One region of the Microbacterium petrolearium genome, then DNA from elsewhere that is predicted to be linked to it. Evidence: riboswitches for the same ligand, from Rfam matches in the RefSeq annotation. Region 1 holds a riboswitch; the other holds the start of a gene.
What was found. Region 1 has a riboswitch for thiamine pyrophosphate ahead of thiM (hydroxyethylthiazole kinase). Riboswitches for the same ligand answer to the same signal wherever they lie in the genome.
Positions count from the first base shown of each region.

Region 2: linked by a shared signal. The riboswitch ahead of ACYVJ0_RS04185 (ECF transporter S component) and the one ahead of thiM (hydroxyethylthiazole kinase) in region 1 are both predicted to bind thiamine pyrophosphate.

Region 1 is NZ_BAAGRQ010000015.1:46,919-50,795, reverse strand. It holds gene thiD (bifunctional hydroxymethylpyrimidine kinase/phosphomethylpyrimidine kinase) at 1-1,020, opposite strand, end outside; gene thiE (thiamine phosphate synthase) at 1,017-1,685, opposite strand; gene thiM (hydroxyethylthiazole kinase) at 1,682-2,509, opposite strand; TPP riboswitch at 2,500-2,593, opposite strand; gene hisS (histidine--tRNA ligase) at 2,659-3,877, shown strand, end outside.
Region 2 is NZ_BAAGRQ010000003.1:183,274-187,150, reverse strand. It holds gene ACYVJ0_RS04190 (ABC transporter ATP-binding protein) at 1-1,380, opposite strand, end outside; gene ACYVJ0_RS04185 (ECF transporter S component) at 1,401-2,030, opposite strand; TPP riboswitch at 2,022-2,132, opposite strand; gene ACYVJ0_RS04180 (D-alanyl-D-alanine carboxypeptidase family protein) at 2,259-3,877, shown strand, end outside.

The sequences.
Region 1 (3,877 bases):
CGCCGCGTCGGACGTGCGCGGCGCGAGCTCCGCCGCCCGGGCCAGGTGGGTCGCGTACTCGGCGAGATACGCGGCATCCTCCGCGAGGTACCAGCGGAACGTGTCGGCGGCGAGCGTGCCGTCGGCGAGGGAGCGGACGAACGGCAGCGCGTCGATCCGCGCGCGCAGCTCGGCGATGTCGCGCCACCAGGCCGAGGTGATCGGCCCGGCGCCCGGCAGCACCCGCTCGATCTCGACGAGGTGGTGCACCGGCCCGTTGCCCGTTCCCACGCGCAGGCGGGGGCCCTCGGCGATCGCGGCGGCGAGCCAGTCCCTGGCGCGCCCGACCGCGAGCGTCCAGTCGTCGTCACGCGCGGCGAGCGTGGCGATCGCCGCGGACAGCGAGCACCCCGTGCCGTGGGTGGTCGACGTGTCGATCCGCGGGCTCTCGAAGCGCGCGAGCGCGCCCTCCCGGCCGACGAGGGCGTCCACGACGAGCGGACCCGGGACGTGCCCGCCCTTGGCGACGACCAGCGTGCCGGAGGATTCCGCGAGCAGCCGCGCCTGGTCGAGGAGCCCGTCGGTGTCGCGGGCGGCGGGCCGGCCCACGAGGACGCCCAGCTCCGGGGCGTTCGGGGTGACGACATCGGCGAGCGGCAGCAGCTCGCGCAGCGCCTCCTCGGCCTCGGCGGCCAGCAGCCGGTCGCCGGAGGTGGCGACCATGACCGGGTCGAGCACCACGCGGGGCGGCCGCACCCGCTCGAGCCACTCCCGCACGATGCGCACGGTCGCCGCGTCGCCGAGCATGCCGATCTTCACCGCGTCGATCTCGACATCGTCGCTCACGGCGTCAAGCTGCTCGGCGAGGAACGACGGTGGCGGCGTGTGCACCGAGCGCACGCCGTGCGTGTTCTGCGCGACGAGCGACGTCACGGCGGCCATGCCGTACCCGCCGTGCGCCGCGATGCTCTTCAGATCGGCCTGGATCCCCGCGCCGCCGGTCGGATCCGTGCCCGCGATACTGAGGACGCGGGGGATCATGCGTCCACCCCCGCGAAGGCGCCGCGCAGCGCGCGGGCGGCCGCCTCGGGGTCGGGCGCGGCGCAGACGGCCGAGACCACCGCGATCCCCGCCGCCCCGGCCGCCCGCAGCGGTGCGGCGTCGGCCGCGGTGACGCCCCCGATCGCGACGGCCGGCAGCGCGGTGGCGGAGGCGAGCGGCCCGAAGCCCTCGTGGCCGACGGCGGCGGGCGCGTCGGACTTGGTCGCCGTCGGATGCACCGCGCCGATGCCCACGTAGTCGGCTCCGTCGCGCTCGGCCGCGGCGAGCTGCTCGGGCGTCGCCGCGCTGACGCCGACGACGGGCCGCGCGAAGCCGGCGGCGCGGAGCATCGCGCGCGCGGCCGCCGCAGGCAGATCCGACTGGCCCACGTGCACGCCGTCCACGCGCGCCCCGGCGTCGCGGGCGGCGATGGCGACGTCGACGCGATCGTTCACGAGCAGCGTCACGTGCGGAGCGGCGCGCAGGCGATCGGCGACCGCCCGCACGAGCTCGAGGACGTCGCGGGCGCCCGCGTGCTTCTCGCGGACCTGCACGGTCGTGACGCCCCCGGCCACGGCCCGCGCGACGACGTCCGGGACGGTGTGCCCCGCGGCGGCCGCGTGCGCGCCGTCCGTGACGAGGTAGAGCGACAGGTCGGCGCTCATCGTGCCGCGCCCTCCGCGGCCGCGGCGTCGAGGGCGCGCGCGATCGCGTCGTCGTCGAGCGCCGCGAGCTCGTCGAGCAGCGACACGGCGAACGATCCGGGCCCGGCCGCCGCGCGTGCGGCGCGCTCGGCCGCGATCGTGTAGACCGCGACCGCCGAGGTCGTCACGGTCGCGGGATCATCGTCGCGGCACGCGCCGACGAAGGCCGTGATGACGGCGCCGAGCGCGCAGCCGCCCCCGGTGATCCGCGTGAGAAGGGGCGTGCCGGTGGCGACACGCGTGATGCTCGATCCGCCGATGATCGCGTCCACGGCTCCCGACACGGCGACGACCGCCCCGGTGCGCGCCGCGAGCGAACGGGCGTCCGGCAGCACCTCGTCCACGCCCACCGCGCTGTCGGTTCCGCGCCCGCCCTGGCCGCCGCCCGCGAGCGCGGCGATCTCGGAGGGGTTGCCGCGGATGACGCGCGGACCGGCCTCGGCGAGGCGCCGCGCGAGGGGCGTGCGCACCGGGAGCGCGCCGACGGCGACGGGATCGAGCACCCACGGGGTCGCGGCGTCGGCCGCCGCCTCGGTGGCCTCCACGGCGGCGGCGCGCTGCTCGGGGCTCGGCGTGCCGAGGTTGACGAGCAGGCCGCTCGCCACGCCGGCGAACGGGCCGGCCTCGCCGACGATGTCGACCATCGCGGGGGAGGCCCCGACGGAGAGGAGCGCGTTGGCCGTGAAGTTCTGCACCACGGTGTTCGTGATGCAGTGGACCAGCGGCGCGGTGGATCGGACGGTCCGGAGGTGCCTCGACACCTCCGAGGCGGACGGCAGCGTCATCATGACATCCCTTCGCTCGTGCTGACGAGAGCAGGTTCGGCGGGTGTGATCTCAGCCCCGGTCGGGGCACCCCGTGTCGGGATCGACCCTAGCAGCGCTCCGCGGCGCGGCATCGGGCTCGGTGCGTCACCTGAGAGAATGGTCGGGCTATGGCTTCCGTGAATGCGCCGCGCGGGATGCGCGACTTCCTCCCCGCCGACAAGGCCCGTCGCGAGCGCGTGCTCGCCGTCATCCGCGAGCGCTACGGTGCGCACGGGTTCGACGAGATCGAGACGCCCGTCGTCGAGGAGTACGGGCGCCTGCACGCCGGGATCGGCGGCGACAACGAGAAGCTCGCGTTCAACATCCTGCGCCGCGGGCTCGACGGCGACGCCATCCGGGCGGCGGCCGACGACCCTGCCGCACTGACCGACCTCGGCCTGCGGTACGACCTCACGGTGCCGCTGGCCCGGTTCTACGCGACGAACCGCGCGGAGCTGCCGAGCGTGTTCCGCTCGATCCAGATCGCCCCGGTGTGGCGCGCCGAGCGGCCGCAGAAGGGCCGCTACCGCCAGTTCCTGCAGTGCGACATCGACATCATCGGCGACGACACCGCGCGCGCCGAGGCCGAGCTCATCGTCGCCTCGCTCGACACGCTCGACGCGCTCCGGCTGGAGGGCGCGACGGTGCGGATCAACGACCGCCGCGCGCTCGACGCCATGCTCGACGTCTTCGGCTTCGCCGCGGAGGAGCGCCCCGGCGTGCTCATCACGATCGACAAGCTCGACAAGATCGGCCCCGCCGGCGTCACCGCCGAGCTGCGCGAGCGCGGCGCGACGACCGAGGCCGTCGACGCGTTCGAGGTGTTCCTCGGCCGCGCGCCCGGCGCGCAGGCCGCATTCGGCCAGGACGCGATCCGCGCCGCCCTGCCCGAGGGCGTGCCGGACGAGGTGATCGCGCACCTCGTGGGCATCGGCGAGGCCGTCGCGGCCGCGCGCGGGGGAGTGCCTCCCCTCGTGTTCGATCCGTTCCTCGTCCGCGGCATGGGCTACTACACGGGCACGATCTTCGAGCTCGCCCACCCGTCGGTGACGTACTCGCTCGGCGGCGGCGGCCGTTACGACGGCATGATCGGCCGTTTCCTCGGCCAGGACGTTCCGGCGGTCGGCTTCTCGATCGGGTTCGAGCGGATCGTCGACCTCGTCTCGCTCGCCGACCCGGATGCCGCCCCCGCCGTCGTGCTCGTGCACGACAGGGACGTGCCGGTCGCCGAGCTCGTCGCCCTCAAGGCGGCGCTCGTCGCCGAGGGGTCGCGCGTGCGCCTCGAGCGGCGCACGAAGAACCTCAAGGGCCTGCTCGCGCGCGCCGAGGCCGACGGCTACACGGCCT
Region 2 (3,877 bases), on a different contig from region 1:
GTCGCGCAGCGCGGCGATGATCGCGACCAGCTCGGCCCACGTGCGCGCGTCCTGCCCGAACGTCGGCTCGTCGAGCACCATCACGCGCGGGCGGGTCGCGAGCATCGCCGCGACCGTGAGACGCCGCTTCTCGCCCCCGGAGAGCGTGTGGGGGTTGGCCTCGGCGAACGCCGACAACCGCAGGCGCTCGAGCAGCTCGCCCACGCGCGCGGCGATCTCGGCCTCGGGCAGGCCGAGCGCCCGCGGCCCGACCTCCAGCTCCCGGCGCACCGTCGTGGCGAGCAGCTGGTGCTCCGGCGACTGCAGCACCGTGCCGATGCGGGTGAGCAGCTGGCGCGACGTCCAGCGGATGGGCGCCGGCCCGGCGTCGCGGGCCACCCCGGCGGCCGCGCGCACCTCGCCGTCCGCGGGCGGCAGGAGGCCCGCGAGCGTGCGACCGAGCGTCGACTTGCCCGCACCGTTGGGGCCGATGATGCCGAGCACCTCGCCCGCGCGCACGTCGACGTCGAGGGGGCCCGCCACGGCGCGGCCGCGCACGCGGGCGACCTCGAGCGCCCGACCGGCGACGAGCACCTCGCCCGGGGCGGATGCGGGGGGAGCGGGATGCCGGGGCGGGATGCCGGGCACCCAGACACCGCGCGCGGTGAGCTGCGCGCCGCGCGCCCCGAGGACCTCGGCCGGCGGGCCGTCGGCGATCACGCCCGGCTCGTCGTCGTCCGCCCCGAGCACCACGATGCGGTCGACGACCGGCAGCCACACGTCGACGCGGTGCTCCACGACGACGAGGGTCGCGCCCGTGCGGTCGAGCACGCGCCCGACGGCGTCGCGCACCTCGGCGACGCCCGCGGGGTCGAGATTGGCGGTGGGCTCGTCGAGCAGCAGCAGGCCCGGCCGCATCGCGAGCGCCCCGGCCAGCGCGAGCCGCTGCTTCTGCCCGCCCGACAGGGCGGACGTCGAGCGGTCCAGCGGCACGTCGAGCCCGACGAGCTCGAGGGCGCTCCGCACGCGCGACCAGATCTCGTCGCGCGGCACCCCGAGGTTCTCGCAGCCGAACGCGACGTCGTCGCCCACGCGCGCGAGCACGGCCTGCGCGTCGGGATCCTGCTGCACGAGCCCCACCCGCCCGCGGGCGGACGCGGGCTCGCGCCCTTCCACGCGCAGGAAGCCCTCCTGTTCGCCCTCGTCGTCGCCGCCCAGCACGCCCGCGAGCGCGTGCAGCAGCGTGGACTTGCCCGATCCGCTCGCCCCGAGCAGCAGCACGCGCTCGCCCGGCGCGATGCGCAGATCGAGCCGACGCGCGGCCCAGCGCAGCCGCGTCGCGTACCGCCAGCCCCAGCCCGCCGCCTCGACGGCGGCGGGCACCGTCGAGGAGGCGGGCATCGGGCCGGGCGTCGGCGCGCTCAGACGCGCTTCCCGGCCGCGCGGCCGGCGGCGAAGCGGTTCAGCGCACCGGTCGCGGCGAGCCCCCGCACGATCGCCCAGCCGCCGAGGCCGGCGATGACGAGGCCCGAGACCGTCGTGGACGCGATGTAGACGGTCGTGAACAGCGCGTCCGCGCCGGGGTACCAGCTGATGCGGTCGTTGATGCCGCCTCCGAGGCCGGCACCCGCGCCCGCGAGGAGCGCGACGGGGAGGCGGAACGAGGCGTAGAGGAAGACGGCGAAGATCAGCTCGGCGCCGAGGCCCTGCACGAGGCCGGACACGATGGTGAGCGGGCCCCACTGGTTGCCGACGAGCGCCGAGATGACCGCCGCGAGCAGCTCGGTGTACAGCGCCGCGCCGGGCTTGCGGATGACGAGGCCGCCGATCACGCCGGCGATCAGCCACGGGCCGGCCAGCAGGCCGCCCAGACCGGGCAGCAGCGCGCCGATGAGGTCGCCCGGCAACTCGTAGCCGACGTTCCAGATCAGGAAGATCACGGAACAGGCGACGCCGATGACGCTGGCGACGACGATGTCGACGACCCGCCAGGTGAAGCGGCGGGACGGTGCGCCCGAGGCGGTCTCGGGCACGGACGTGGACGTGTTCATACTTTCTCCTCCCTGCGCCGGCATGATCCGGATCAGGTTCGACGGTCGAAGCGCGGATCGCTTCCTCTCAGCCCGGCTCGCCGGACTCCCGTGTGATGTGTGCGACCAGTGTAGATCCCCCGCAGGGGTGCGAGCGGCCGCGGGGCTCGACCGACCGGGTGCCCGGGCGCAGCCGGCACCTTCAGCGCCGTTGCAGGGGACGCGCCGCAGCCGCGGTACCGTAGGACCGTGACCCCCGACGATCTGCCCCGGGCGACGTCGGCCGCGGAGCTCTCCCCCGAGCCCGGTCCCCTCGATTCGCGGCCGTCGCACCTGTCCCGGCGGGCGATGCGCGAAGCGCGCCAGCGCGAGCTTCGCGCGCGCGAGAGCGCGCCGCCCGTCGCCGCACCGCCGGTGCTCGCGCCGCCCGCCGAGGAGCCCGCTCCCGGCGCGAGGCGGGGTCTGTTCGGCAAGCGCGCCTCCGCCGCGCCGCCCGCCACCCCCGCCCCCGCCCCGCTCCGCGAGGCGGCGTTCGCCGCGCCCGCGACGGCCGGCGGCGTGGCACCTGGCCCGGCCGAACCCGCGTCACCGGCGGGGCAGCCGCGGACCGCGGTCCTGGATCCGTCGGACGCTCCCGAGCCGGCATCCTCCCCCGAGTCGCCGTCCGTCCCCGAGCCCGTGGCCGCGCCGCGCGCCGATGACCTCACCGCGCTGGTCCCCGCGCCGACGGGTCCGGACGTGCCGCCGCTGCGGTACGCCGCCGAGGGCGAGCCCCTGCCCGTGCCGGGCGATGGGCCCGCACCCGCTCACGCTCCCCGCGCCCTCGCGTGGGTCGACCCCGAGGCCGTGGCCGTGCGGTCGTCGACCGCGGCGTTCTCGACCGCGCCGCACCGGGCCGTGACCGGACCCGACCTGCTGCCACCGCGCCGGAGCCGCACGCTCTCGGCGCTCGCGCCCGTCGCGACGGCCGGCGTGCTCGCGGCCGGGTACGTCGCCACGTGCGTGCTCTGGCCCCTCGATGCCGTGGCCCCGACGGTGACGGCCCAGCAGGTCGCCGTCGCGCCCGCCGCACCGCTCACGGTGGACTGGCCCGCCGCGGGCTCCGCGGCCGTCGCGCCGGTGGGCCTGCTCGACCGTGCCGCCGCCGATTCGAGCGCCTCGCTTCCGATCGCGAGCATCACCAAGCTCGTGTCGGTGCTCATGATCCTCGAGAAGCAGCCGCTCGCCCCCGGTGAGGAGGGCCCTTCCTACGGCTTCACGTGGAGCGACTACCGCGACTACCTCGACAACTACCTGTGGGCGGGCCAGTCCTCGCTGGACGTGCCCGTCGACGGCTCGCTGACGCAGTACCAGATGCTCGAGGGCATCCTGATGGGCTCCGCGAACAACTACGTCAATCGCCTCGTCGCGGAGATCTGGGGATCGAACGAGGCCTTCGCCGCCGAGGCCGCCGAGTGGCTCGCGGCACACGGGCTCGCGCACACGACGATCGTCGAGCCGAGCGGGATGGATCCCGCGAACACCGCCACGGCCTCCGACGTGCTGCTGCTCGGCCAGCTCGCGCTGGAGAACCCCGTCGTCGCCGAGATCGTCGCCAAGCAGGAGACGACCCTGCCCGGCAACGCGGAGCCGGTGAGGAACTCGAATCCGCTGCTCGGCGAGGAGGGCATCGTCGGCATCAAGACCGGCACCCTCGACGAGTGGAACCTCGTCTCCGCGAAGCGCGTGGACGTCGACGGCGAGAGCGTGACGCTGCTCGCCGCGGTGCTCGGCCAGCCCGATGCCGAGGCCCGCACGAACGCGAGCCGCCAGCTGCTCGACGCGGCCGTCGCCTCGTTGCAGCCGACCACCGTGGTGCCCGCCGGCAC